DNA from 3 places in the Shigella dysenteriae genome. Region 1 is predicted to be linked to each of the others. Evidence: predicted binding sites of a transcription regulator. Region 1 holds the regulator's gene; each other region holds the start of a gene.
What was found. The regulator PurR, encoded in region 1, represses purine synthesis genes. The targets are predictions, from matches to a motif close to CANGCAAACGTTTGCNTG.
Positions count from the first base shown of each region.

Region 1 (4,217 bases):
CAAACAGCACCAGCAACCACGGTAATAACTGCTTGCCTTGCCATTTCTGCAGCGCGGCGCGACAGCCATAACCACCAATCAGAAACGCGATAGTTTGCGGGACATAACTTAAACCAATAACTGCCGGGCTGTAGCCCATTTCACTAAGGATGAACGGTGAACCGGTCAGCCATGCAAAAAAACTGGCTGAACAGGCCGCGTATATCAGCACGTTGCCGCGATAGGTTTTAGAACGTAGCAGGTCGGTAAAGGTCAGACCATCCTGACTATTGTTACGGGCCTTCGTCGTGGGTTTGAGCCAGAAAATAGGCAGAATCAGCACCACGGTAATGGCAAACAGGGTGGCGAAAATCGCTTGCCAGGAAAAATGGACCAGCAGCCAGCTTCCTAACAGAGGAGCCAGGGCCGGAGATAGACCCACCAGCGGCATGATGGTCGCAAAAATTCGGTTAACTTTCTGTGAAGGATAAAAATCCGTCACTAACGCTTGCCAGATAACCGCCGCGGCGCAGACACCCACAGCCTGTACAAAACGCAATACCAGCAGCGTAGCGGCGTTTTCTACCCACAGCATCCCCAGACTACCTAACGCAAAAATTGTCAGGCCGATTAATAACACCGGTTTACGACCATAACGGTCGGAGAGTGGCCCCCACAGAAGCTGGGCTGCGGCAAAACCGGCAAGGAACAGACTAAGGCTGGCACTGACAGCAGACGCAGGCGTTTGCAGGTCGGCCTGTATGGCGGCGAAAGCAGGCAGATACATATCGGTTGCCAGAAAACCGAGTACGCTCAAACCCGCCAGCCAGACTAAAAATCTTTTCCCAGGTTGCATGTATATTCTCTAAATCTCTCAATTAAACACCGCCGCAAAGTGTAGGGAGTGAAATTAGTGTTGTGAAACGGTAATATTTGATGACTGATTTCAAAAATTTTGCAGGCAGACTATGTGGTCAGAATATTCACTCGAAGTTGTTGATGCGGTAGCGCGTAATGGTAGTTTTAGCGCTGCGGCACAGGAGCTGCATCGCGTTCCTTCTGCGGTCAGCTATACCGTGCGTCAGCTGGAAGAGTGGCTGGCGGTGCCGCTCTTTGAACGACGGCACCGTGATGTGGAGCTGACCGCTGCTGGAGCGTGGTTTCTCAAAGAAGGGCGCTCTGTTGTCAAAAAAATGCAGATCACCCGCCAGCAATGTCAGCAGATAGCGAACGGTTGGCGCGGTCAGTTAGCTATCGCAGTGGATAATATTGTCAGGCCAGAACGTACACGGCAGATGATCGTTGATTTTTATCGCCATTTTGATGATGTCGAACTTCTTGTCTTTCAGGAAGTGTTCAACGGTGTCTGGGATGCGCTTTCCGACGGGCGCGTGGAACTGGCGATTGGCGCAACACGCGCGATTCCGGTAGGCGGTCGTTATGCCTTCCGGGATATGGGGATGCTAAGCTGGAGTTGCGTTGTTGCCAGCCACCACCCGCTGGCGTTGATGGATGGCCCATTCAGCGATGATACGTTGCGCAACTGGCCGTCGTTGGTGCGCGAAGACACCTCGCGAACGCTACCTAAACGTATTACCTGGTTGCTGGATAACCAAAAAAGAGTTGTCGTGCCTGACTGGGAATCATCGGCAACCTGTATCTCGGCAGGATTATGCATAGGGATGGTGCCAACACATTTCGCCAAACCGTGGCTTAATGAGGGGAAGTGGGTAGCACTTGAATTGGAAAACCCCTTCCCGGATTCGGCATGTTGTCTGACATGGCAGCAAAATGATATGTCGCCTGCGTTAACCTGGCTGCTTGAGTATCTCGGCGATAGTGAGACGCTGAATAAGGAGTGGCTGCGGGAGCCGGAAGAGACTCCCGCAACGGGTGATTAACGACGATAGTCGCGGAACGGGCCGTCAGCCACGGAGCGGCGTTCAATCAAGCGCGGATGCACTTCAATGGACTGCGGTTCTTCACGTTTGTTGACGATACGATCCAACAGCATGTTGAACGCTGTTTCACCCAGCGAATCTTTTGGTTGGTGGATCGTGGTCAGCGCCGGCGTAAAATAGCGGGCGTTGCGCACGTTATCATAACCGATCAGCGAAACATCCTGCGGGACGCGCAGACCCATTTCATCAGCAGCACAAAGTGCGCCCATTGCCATGATATCGCCACCACAGAAGACGGCAGTAGGGCGATGCGGCTGCGACAGTATTTGCTGCATGGCGCGATAACCAGATTCGGGTTCAAAGTCACCCTGAACAATCCAGCTTTCCGGCACCTTGATCATCGCTTCTTCCATCGCCTTCATAAAACCGGCAAGGCGGCCTGCGCCGGTGTTACGTTCCAGCGGGCCGGGGATGACGCCGATTTCGCGGTGACCGCGTTCAATCAGATAACGCCCGGCCATGTAGCCGCCTTCGAACGCGTTATCAATGACCGCATCGGTGAAGTCAGCTTTTGCTTCACCCCAGTCCATCACCACCATTGGGATATGGCGATACTCTTCCAGCATCGCCAGCAACGGCTCTGGGTACTCAGAACACATCACCAGCAGACCATCGACGCGTTTTTGCGCCATCATCGACAGATAAGCCCGCTGTTTCTCAAGATTGTTCCACGCATTACCCAGAATCAGGGTGTAACCTTTCTGGAAGCAATTTTTTTCAACCGCTTCAATGATCTCGGCAAAATAGGCCGCTTCGCTGCTGGTCGCCAGCAAACCGATAGACTTGGTGTGGTTAACCTTCAGGCTACGCGCCACCGCGCTAGGGGAGTAGTGTAATTCTTTAATCGCTGCCCACACGGCGTTGCGCGTTTCTTCAGCGACGAAACGTGTTTTGTTGATTACGTGTGACACAGTTGTAGTGGAAACGTTTGCTCGTTTCGCTACATCTTTTATTGTTGCCATTCCATTTCACTCCAGACCCTAACTTCAGCTCCTGCAAAATCGCAAGGTAAACGTTTGCCTTTACACACCTTACGCACAACAAAAGTGTTGCGGTACGCCGGAAAAACGACACGGAGCGTCAGGAAGGGGTCAATGGCCAGTACGCAAATAGTGTAAGCGTGGAATTTTGGCCGATCTTGACGAAAAGGGGAAGTGGTAAAAACACTTATCATTATAAATGACGGGAGATTTTTTCATCACAGTGTGTAAAAATGCGTAATATCACTTTTTGTGTGGTAATAAAAAAGGAGAAAACTTGATGAGCACCGACCTTAAATTTTCACTGGTAACAACGATTATCGTCCTCGGTTTGATCGTAGCCGTGGGTTTGACTGCCGCGCTGCACTGATTTCCTCTCGAGGGAGCGCGTTCTCCCTCGCATCTCCTTCCTGTTTGTTAGCAAAATGGCAAAAGTGTTTTCTCTTTTTGTTATTTTCATTTTTTTGTGATTGCTGTCATGCTTTCGCCACTTTAATGAATATCGCGTAATGACGCGAAGAGGTGGAGATAAGGCATGAAAATTAACTATCCGTTGCTGGCGCTGGCGATTGGCGCGTTTGGTATCGGGACAACGGAGTTCTCGCCAATGGGCTTGTTGCCCGTCATTGCGCGCGGTGTGGATGTCTCGATTCCCGCTGCCGGAATGTTAATCAGTGCCTATGCAGTTGGCGTAATGGTTGGCGCGCCGCTGATGACGCTTCTACTTTCTCATCGTGCCCGCCGCAGTGCGTTGATTTTCCTGATGGCAATTTTCACGCTCGGCAACGTACTTTCCGCCATCGCGCCGGATTATATGACCCTGATGCTTTCACGCATTTTGACCAGCCTGAATCACGGAGCATTTTTTGGTTTGGGTTCAGTCGTGGCCGCAAGCGTGGTGCCAAAACATAAACAGGCCAGCGCAGTTGCCACTATGTTTATGGGGTTAACCCTGGCAAATATCGGTGGCGTGCCGGCGGCGACCTGGTTGGGTGAAACCATCGGCTGGCGGATGTCATTTCTGGCAACGGCGGGGCTGGGAGTGATTTCAATGGTAAGTCTGTTCTTCTCATTACCTAAAGGTGGTGCAGGGGCACGACCTGAAGTGAAAAAAGAGCTGGCGGTATTAATGCGTCCGCAGGTGCTGTCTGCATTGCTGACGACGGTACTGGGAGCTGGTGCAATGTTTACTCTCTACACCTATATCTCTCCGGTACTACAAAGTATTACCCACGCAACACCAGTGTTCGTCACGGCAATGCTGGTGCTGATTGGTGTCGGATTCTCTATCGGTAAC
Region 1 covers NZ_CP055055.1:2,514,854-2,519,070, reverse strand. Annotated here, with positions in the region: gene punC (purine nucleoside transporter PunC) at 1-835, opposite strand, end outside; gene punR (DNA-binding transcriptional activator PunR) at 948-1,880, shown strand; gene purR (HTH-type transcriptional repressor PurR) at 1,877-2,902, opposite strand; gene cydH (cytochrome bd-I accessory subunit CydH) at 3,201-3,290, shown strand; gene HUZ68_RS11990 (MFS transporter) at 3,456-4,217, shown strand, end outside.

Region 2 (4,217 bases), 980 kb from region 1:
CAGACAGGATTTAACCCGTTCGACCGCGACGAAGGACCGAGCGTGAAAGCGACGCAAATTGGCTTCGGGCAATTAAGCCGCGCACAACAGGTGCTGGGGATTGGCTATTTGTATGTTGAGACGCAGTTACGACAGATTTGATGGCGCGATAACGTAGAAAGGCTTCCCGAAGGAAGCCTTGATGATCATAAACGAAAAATTGCCTGATGCGCTACGCTTATCAGGCCTACACGGAGATTGCAATATATTGAATTTGCAAGATTTTGTAGGCCTAAGAAGGTGTTCATGCCGCATCCAACATGAACAACGAGCACATTGTCAGCAAATCACCGTTTCGCTTATGCGTAAACCGGGTAACGTGCGCAGATGTCGAGAACTTTACCTTTGATGCGCTCGATAACGGCTTCATCATTGATGCTGTCCAGCACGTCACACATCCAGCCAGCCAGTTCTTTCGCTTCTGCTTCTTTGAAGCCGCGACGCGTAATTGCCGGAGTACCCACGCGAATACCGGAGGTCACAAACGGGCTCTTCGGATCGTTCGGTACGCTGTTTTTGTTGACGGTGATGTTAGCACGGCCCAGAGCGGCGTCTGCTTCTTTACCGGTCAGGTTTTTATCGACCAGATCAACCAGGAACAGATGGTTATCAGTACCGCCGGAAACCACTTTGTAGCCGCGTTCCAGGAACACTTCTACCATCGCTTTAGCGTTTTTAGCGACCTGCTGCTGGTAAGTTTTGAACTCAGGCTCCATCGCTTCTTTCAGAGCAACCGCTTTACCGGCGATTACGTGCATCAACGGACCGCCCTGACCACCAGGGAAAACGGCAGAGTTCAGTTTTTTGTACAGCTCTTCGCTACCACCTTTCGCCAGGATCAGGCCGCCGCGCGGACCCGCCAGGGTTTTGTGAGTGGTGGTAGTAACAACGTGAGCATGAGGAACCGGGTTCGGGTAGACGCCAGCAGCAACCAGGCCCGCAACGTGCGCCATATCAACAAACAGGTAAGCACCGATGCTGTCAGCGATTTCACGCATTTTCGCCCAGTCAACCACGCCGGAATATGCAGAGAAACCACCGATAATCATTTTCGGCTTGTGTTCTTTGGCTTGTTTTTCCAGATCGGCGTAGTCGATATGACCGGTAGCATCGATACCGTAAGGAACGATGTTGTACAGTTTACCGGAGAAGTTAACCGGAGAACCGTGAGTCAGGTGACCGCCATGCGCCAGGTTCATACCCAGAACGGTATCACCTGGTTCCAGCAGCGCGGTGTAGACCGCAAAGTTAGCCTGGGAGCCGGAGTGCGGCTGGACGTTAGCGTAGTCAGCGCCGAACAGTTCTTTCGCACGATCGATCGCCAGTTGTTCAACGATATCAACATACTCGCAACCGCCGTAGTAGCGTTTGCCCGGATAACCTTCAGCATATTTGTTGGTCAGCTGAGAACCCTGCGCCTGCATTACGCGCGGGCTGGTGTAGTTTTCGGAGGCGATCAGTTCGATGTGCTCTTCCTGACGTACTTTTTCCTGCTCCATAGCCTGCCACAGTTCGGCATCATAATCGGCAATGTTCATTTCACGCTTTAACATCCGCATCTCCTGACTCAGCTAACAATAAAATTTTTGGCCTTTATAGGCGGTCCTGTTGGACAACGGCGAACAGTATAACCGAATCATTGTGCGATAACAGGTCTTGACAAAGGAATTTACGCAAACGATTACCTTCAGGCTACGCAAGGCTTTGGAGAATAAAGAGCTTGCAACCGGAAACGGATTTCTTTTCAGGTTTGTGATGCAAATTTTTCACTTCATCACATTCTTTCTGAAAAACACCAAAGAACCATTTACATTGCAGGGCTATTTTTTATAAGATGCATTTGAGATACATCAATTAAGATGCAAAAAAAGGAAGACCATATGCTTGACGCTCAAACCATCGCTACAGTAAAAGCCACCATCCCTTTACTGGTGGAAACGGGGCCAAAGTTAACCGCCCATTTCTACGACCGTATGTTTACTCATAACCCAGAACTCAAAGAAATTTTTAACATGAGTAACCAGCGTAATGGCGATCAACGTGAAGCCCTGTTTAACGCTATTGCCGCCTACGCCAGTAATATTGAAAACCTGCCTGCGCTGCTGCCAGCGGTAGAAAAAATCGCGCAGAAGCACACCAGTTTCCAGATCAAACCGGAACAGTACAACATCGTCGGTGAACACCTGTTGGCAACGCTGGACGAAATGTTCAGCCCGGGGCAGGAAGTACTGGACGCGTGGGGTAAAGCCTATGGTGTACTGGCTAATGTATTTATCAATCGCGAGGCGGAAATCTATAACGAAAACGCCAGCAAAGCCGGTGGCTGGGAAGGTACTCGCGATTTCCGCATTGTGGCTAAAACACCTCGCAGCGCGCTTATCACCAGCTTCGAACTGGAGCCGGTCGACGGTGGCGCAGTGGCAGAATACCGTCCGGGGCAATATCTCGGCGTCTGGCTGAAGCCGGAAGGTTTCCCGCATCAGGAAATTCGTCAGTACTCTTTGACTCGCAAACCGGATGGCAAAGGCTATCGTATTGCGGTGAAACGCGAAGAGGGTGGGCAGGTATCCAACTGGTTGCACAATCACGCCAATGTTGGCGATGTCGTGAAACTGGTCGCTCCGGCAGGTGATTTCTTTATGGCTGTCGCAGATGACACACCAGTGACGTTAATCTCTGCCGGTGTTGGTCAAACGCCAATGCTGGCAATGCTCGACACGCTGGCAAAAGCAGGCCACACAGCACAAGTGAACTGGTTCCATGCGGCAGAAAATGGCGATGTTCACGCCTTTGCCGATGAAGTTAAGGAACTGGGGCAGTCACTGCCGCGCTTTACCGCGCACACCTGGTATCGTCAGCCGAGCGAAGCCGATCGCGCTAAAGGTCAGTTTGATAGCGAAGGTCTGATGGATTTGAGCAAACTGGAAGGTGCGTTCAGCGATCCGACAATGCAGTTCTATCTCTGCGGCCCGGTTGGCTTCATGCAGTTTGCCGCGAAACAGTTAGTGGATCTGGGCGTGAAGCAGGAAAACATTCATTACGAATGCTTTGGCCCGCATAAGGTGCTGTGATTTGATGTTGCCGGATGGAAACATCCGGCAACCCTTGACGCGGTTTAAATTGCCGCGTCGTCCTCTTCACCGGTACGGATGCGAATGACCCGTGCCACGTCAAAGACGAAGATTTTACCGTCACCGATTTTGCCGGTTTGCGCCGTGCGAATAATGGTATCGACACAGGTATCGACAATGTCGTCCGGTACGACAATCTCAATTTTCACTTTCGGCAGAAAATCCACCATATACTCCGCGCCGCGGTACAGCTCGGTATGGCCTTTCTGACGGCCAAAACCTTTCACCTCAGTGACCGTCATGCCGGTAATGCCGACTTCAGCCAGTGCTTCGCGGACATCGTCCAGCTTGAAGGGTTTAATAATCGCATCAATCTTTTTCATGCTATTCCTTGAAAAGGTCGCCTGTCTTTTGATCTGCTAAACGTAACACATAACGCCAATTCATTCCTTGAAATCGTTTGCATCCAGCTCGTGTCGGGAAAGCAGTTTATAAAATTCTGTCCGGTTGCGCCCCGCCATTCTCGCCGCGTGGGTGACGTTGCCTTTGGTAATTTGCAGCAGCTTACGCAAATAGTTGAGTTCAAACTGATTACGCGCCTCAACAAAGGTTGGCAGCGCCGTGTTTTCGCCCTCCAGCGCCTGCTCTACTAATGCATCACTAATCACCGGAGATGAGGTCAGCGCCACGCACTGTTCAATCACGTTGACCAACTGGCGCACATTACCCGGCCAGCTCGCGGTCATCAGGCGTTTCATCGCATCGGTAGAGAACGCGCGGACAAACGGTTTATGTCGCTCTGCCGCCTGGCGCAACAGGTGATTTGCCAGTAGCGGAATGTCTTCTGTGCGCTCCGCCAGTGCCGGAATTTTCAGGCTGACAACGTTGAGGCGGTAATAGAGGTCTTCGCGGAATTCCCCGCGCGCCATCGCTTTTGGCAGATCACGGTGAGTGGCAGAAATAATCCGTACATTGATATCAATATCGCGGTTACTGCCCAGCGGGCGCACTTTACGCTCCTGCAACACGCGCAACAGTTTGACCTGCAACGGCGCAGGCATATCGCCAATCTCATCGAGAAATAGCGTTCCGCCTTCCGCCGCCTGG
Region 2 covers NZ_CP055055.1:3,499,362-3,503,578, forward strand. Annotated here, with positions in the region: gene HUZ68_RS16715 (ROK family protein) at 1-141, shown strand, start outside; gene glyA (serine hydroxymethyltransferase) at 339-1,592, opposite strand; gene hmpA (NO-inducible flavohemoprotein) at 1,920-3,110, shown strand; gene glnB (nitrogen regulatory protein P-II) at 3,155-3,493, opposite strand; gene glrR (two-component system response regulator GlrR) at 3,554-4,217, opposite strand, start outside.
Region 2: glyA (serine hydroxymethyltransferase) is a predicted target of PurR. The motif match lies at 1,710-1,727, and genes of this name have one in related genera.

Region 3 (4,217 bases), 2.4 Mb from region 1:
GGCCAAGGGACTAAGCACACATTTCATATTTCAACGAAAGACTAGTCTATGAGCACTGATAATAAGCAATCATTGCCCGCGATTACCCTCGCGGCGATTGGAGTTGTCTACGGCGATATTGGTACCAGCCCGTTATATACACTTCGTGAATGTTTGTCCGGCCAGTTTGGTTTTGGCGTTGAACGCGATGCCGTGTTTGGCTTTTTATCGCTGATCTTCTGGCTGCTAATCTTTGTGGTTTCCATTAAATATCTCACCTTCGTGATGCGGGCAGATAACGCCGGTGAGGGGGGGATCCTGACGTTGATGTCGCTTGCCGGGCGTAATACGTCGGCGCGAACTACATCAATGCTGGTGATTATGGGGCTAATCGGCGGCAGCTTTTTCTATGGTGAAGTCGTCATAACACCCGCTATTTCGGTGATGTCAGCCATTGAAGGTCTGGAAATCGTCGCCCCGCAGCTGGATACCTGGATAGTTCCCCTCTCAATTATCGTTCTCACTTTATTATTTATGATTCAAAAGCATGGCACGGCTATGGTCGGTAAGCTGTTTGCGCCGATCATGCTGACCTGGTTTTTGATTCTGGCAGGACTGGGGTTACGTAGCATTATTGCTAACCCGGAAGTGCTGCATGCGCTGAATCCGATGTGGGCGGTGCATTTCTTCCTTGAATACAAAACGGTTTCTTTTATTGCATTAGGGGCAGTGGTGCTGTCGATTACGGGGGTCGAGGCGCTGTATGCTGATATGGGGCACTTTGGTAAGTTCCCTATTCGCCTGGCGTGGTTCACCGTCGTATTACCTTCCTTGACCCTTAATTACTTCGGTCAGGGAGCGTTGTTGTTAAAGAACCCGGAAGCGATTAAGAACCCGTTCTTCCTGTTGGCACCGGACTGGGCGCTGATCCCACTGCTGATCATCGCCGCACTGGCGACGGTAATTGCCTCGCAGGCGGTTATCTCTGGCGTCTTTTCATTGACGCGTCAGGCGGTACGTCTGGGATATTTGTCGCCGATGCGCATTATTCACACCTCCGAAATGGAGTCAGGGCAAATCTATATTCCGTTTGTGAACTGGATGCTCTATGTCGCGGTCGTGATTGTGATTGTCAGCTTTGAGCACTCCAGCAACCTGGCGGCGGCGTACGGGATTGCGGTGACCGGAACCATGGTGCTGACGTCTATTCTCTCGACTACCGTGGCACGTCAGAACTGGCACTGGAATAAGTATTTTGTTGCGCTGATCTTGATTGCTTTCCTTTGTGTCGATATTCCATTGTTCACCGCTAACCTCGATAAACTGCTCTCCGGCGGCTGGTTGCCATTGAGCCTCGGTACGGTGATGTTTATCGTGATGACCACCTGGAAGAGCGAGCGTTTCCGCTTGCTGCGGCGGATGCATGAACATGGTAACTCTCTGGAAGCGATGATTGCTTCGCTGGAGAAATCACCGCCTGTTCGCGTGCCCGGGACCGCGGTGTATATGTCGCGTGCAATCAACGTCATTCCCTTTGCGCTGATGCATAACCTTAAACATAACAAGGTATTGCATGAGCGGGTGATTCTGTTAACTCTGCGCACCGAAGACGCGCCATATGTCCATAACGTCCGTCGGGTACAGATTGAACAACTGTCGCCCACTTTCTGGCGCGTGGTGGCAAGTTATGGTTGGCGAGAAACGCCAAACGTGGAAGAAGTTTTCCACCGCTGCGGTCTGGAAGGATTAAGTTGCCGGATGATGGAAACCTCCTTCTTTATGTCGCATGAGTCGTTGATCCTCGGCAAACGCCCGTGGTATTTGCGTCTGCGCGGCAAGCTGTACTTGCTGCTGCAACGTAATGCGCTGCGTGCACCAGATCAATTTGAAATCCCGCCAAACAGGGTTATCGAACTGGGTACTCAGGTCGAAATCTAACGCCAGACGCCTCCTTTCTTCATAAGGGGGCGTTTTTGTTTTCATGGTTAATCACCATGTAAAACGTTTCGAGGTTGATCACATTTCCGTAACGTCACGATGGTTTTCCCAACTCAGTCAGGATTAAACTGCGGGTCAGCGAAACGTTTCGCTGATGGAGAAAAAAATGAAAAAAGGCACCGTTCTTAATTCTGATATTTCATCGGTGATCTCCCGTCTGGGACATACCGATACGCTGGTGGTGTGTGATGCTGGTTTACCCATCCCCAAAAGTACAACGCGTATCGATATGGCATTAACCCAGGGTGTACCTTCTTTTATGCAGGTGCTGGGCGTCGTCACAAATGAAATGCAGGTCGAGGCTGCCATTATCGCGGAAGAGATCAAACACCATAATCCGCAACTCCACGAAACGTTGCTCACTCACCTTGAGCAGCTGCAAAAACACCAGGGAAATACCATTGAAATTCGTTACACCACGCATGAACAATTCAAACAACAAACCGCAGAAAGTCAGGCGGTAATTCGCAGCGGAGAATGTTCTCCGTATGCGAATATCATTCTCTGTGCTGGCGTGACGTTCTGAGGCCGTCATGGAAGCATTACTTCAGCTTAAAGGCATCGATAAAGCCTTCCCGGGCGTAAAAGCCCTCTCGGGCGCTGCGTTAAATGTCTATCCGGGCCGCGTGATGGCGCTGGTGGGCGAAAACGGCGCGGGTAAATCCACCATGATGAAAGTGCTTACTGGTATCTATACTCGCGATGCCGGCACGCTTTTATGGCTGGGGAAAGAAACGACATTTACCGGGCCGAAATCTTCCCAGGAAGCCGGGATTGGGATTATCCATCAGGAACTGAACCTGATCCCGCAGTTAACCATTGCCGAAAACATTTTCCTCGGTCGTGAGTTTGTTAATCGCTTTGGCAAAATTGACTGGAAAACCATGTATGCCGAAGCGGATAAATTGCTGGCTAAACTTAACCTGCGCTTTAAAAGCGACAAGCTGGTGGGCGATCTTTCCATCGGTGACCAGCAAATGGTTGAAATCGCCAAAGTGCTGAGCTTTGAGTCGAAAGTCATCATTATGGATGAACCGACCGATGCGCTGACCGATACCGAAACCGAATCCCTGTTCCGCGTCATCCGCGAGCTGAAATCGCAAGGCCGCGGTATTGTCTATATCTCCCACCGCATGAAAGAAATCTTCGAGATTTGCGATGACGTTACCGTTTTTCGTGATGGGCAATTTATTGCTGAGCGCGAAGTGGCATCACTGACCGAAGATTCGCTGATTGAGATGATGGTGGGTCGCAAGCTGGAAGATCAATATCCGCACCTGGACAAAGCGCCGGGAGATATCCGCCTGAAAGTCGATAATCTCTGCGGACCTGGCGTTAACGATGTCTCTTTTACTTTACGCAAAGGCGAAATTCTTGGCGTCTCTGGTTTGATGGGCGCAGGTCGTACCGAACTGATGAAAGTGCTCTACGGCGCACTACCGCGCACCAGCGGTTACGTCACCCTGGATGGGCATGAAGTCGTTACCCGTTCACCGCAGGATGGCCTGGCAAACGGCATTGTGTATATCTCCGAAGACCGTAAACGTGACGGTTTAGTGTTGGGCATGTCAGTAAAAGAGAACATGTCGCTGACAGCGCTGCGCTACTTCAGCCGCGCTGGCGGCAGTTTGAAGCATGCCGATGAACAGCAGGCTGTGAGTGATTTCATTCGTCTGTTTAATGTGAAAACTCCGTCGATGGAACAGGCAATTGGTCTGCTTTCCGGTGGCAATCAGCAAAAAGTGGCGATTGCCCGCGGTCTGATGACACGCCCCAAAGTGTTGATCCTTGATGAACCTACCCGTGGCGTAGATGTCGGCGCGAAAAAAGAGATCTATCAACTGATTAACCAGTTCAAAGCCGATGGCTTGAGCATCATTCTGGTGTCATCGGAGATGCCAGAAGTATTAGGCATGAGCGATCGCATCATCGTCATGCATGAAGGGCATCTCAGCGGGGAATTTACTCGTGAGCAGGCCACCCAGGAAGTGTTAATGGCTGCCGCTGTGGGCAAGCTTAATCGCGTGAATCAGGAGTAAAAAAATGACAACCCAGACTGTCTCTGGTCGCCGTTATTTCACGAAAGCGTGGCTGATGGAGCAGAAATCGCTTATCGCTCTGCTGGTGCTGATCGCGATTGTCTCGACGTTAAGTCCGAACTTTTTCACCATCAATAACTTATTCAATATTCTCCAGCAAACTTCGGTGAACGCCATTATGGCGGTCGGGATGACGCTGGT
Region 3 covers NZ_CP055055.1:4,887,514-4,891,730, forward strand. Annotated here, with positions in the region: gene kup (low affinity potassium transporter Kup) at 49-1,917, shown strand; gene rbsD (D-ribose pyranase) at 2,084-2,503, shown strand; gene rbsA (ribose ABC transporter ATP-binding protein RbsA) at 2,511-4,016, shown strand; gene rbsC (ribose ABC transporter permease) at 4,021-4,217, shown strand, end outside.
Region 3: rbsD (D-ribose pyranase) is a predicted target of PurR. The motif match lies at 2,054-2,071, and genes of this name have one in related genera.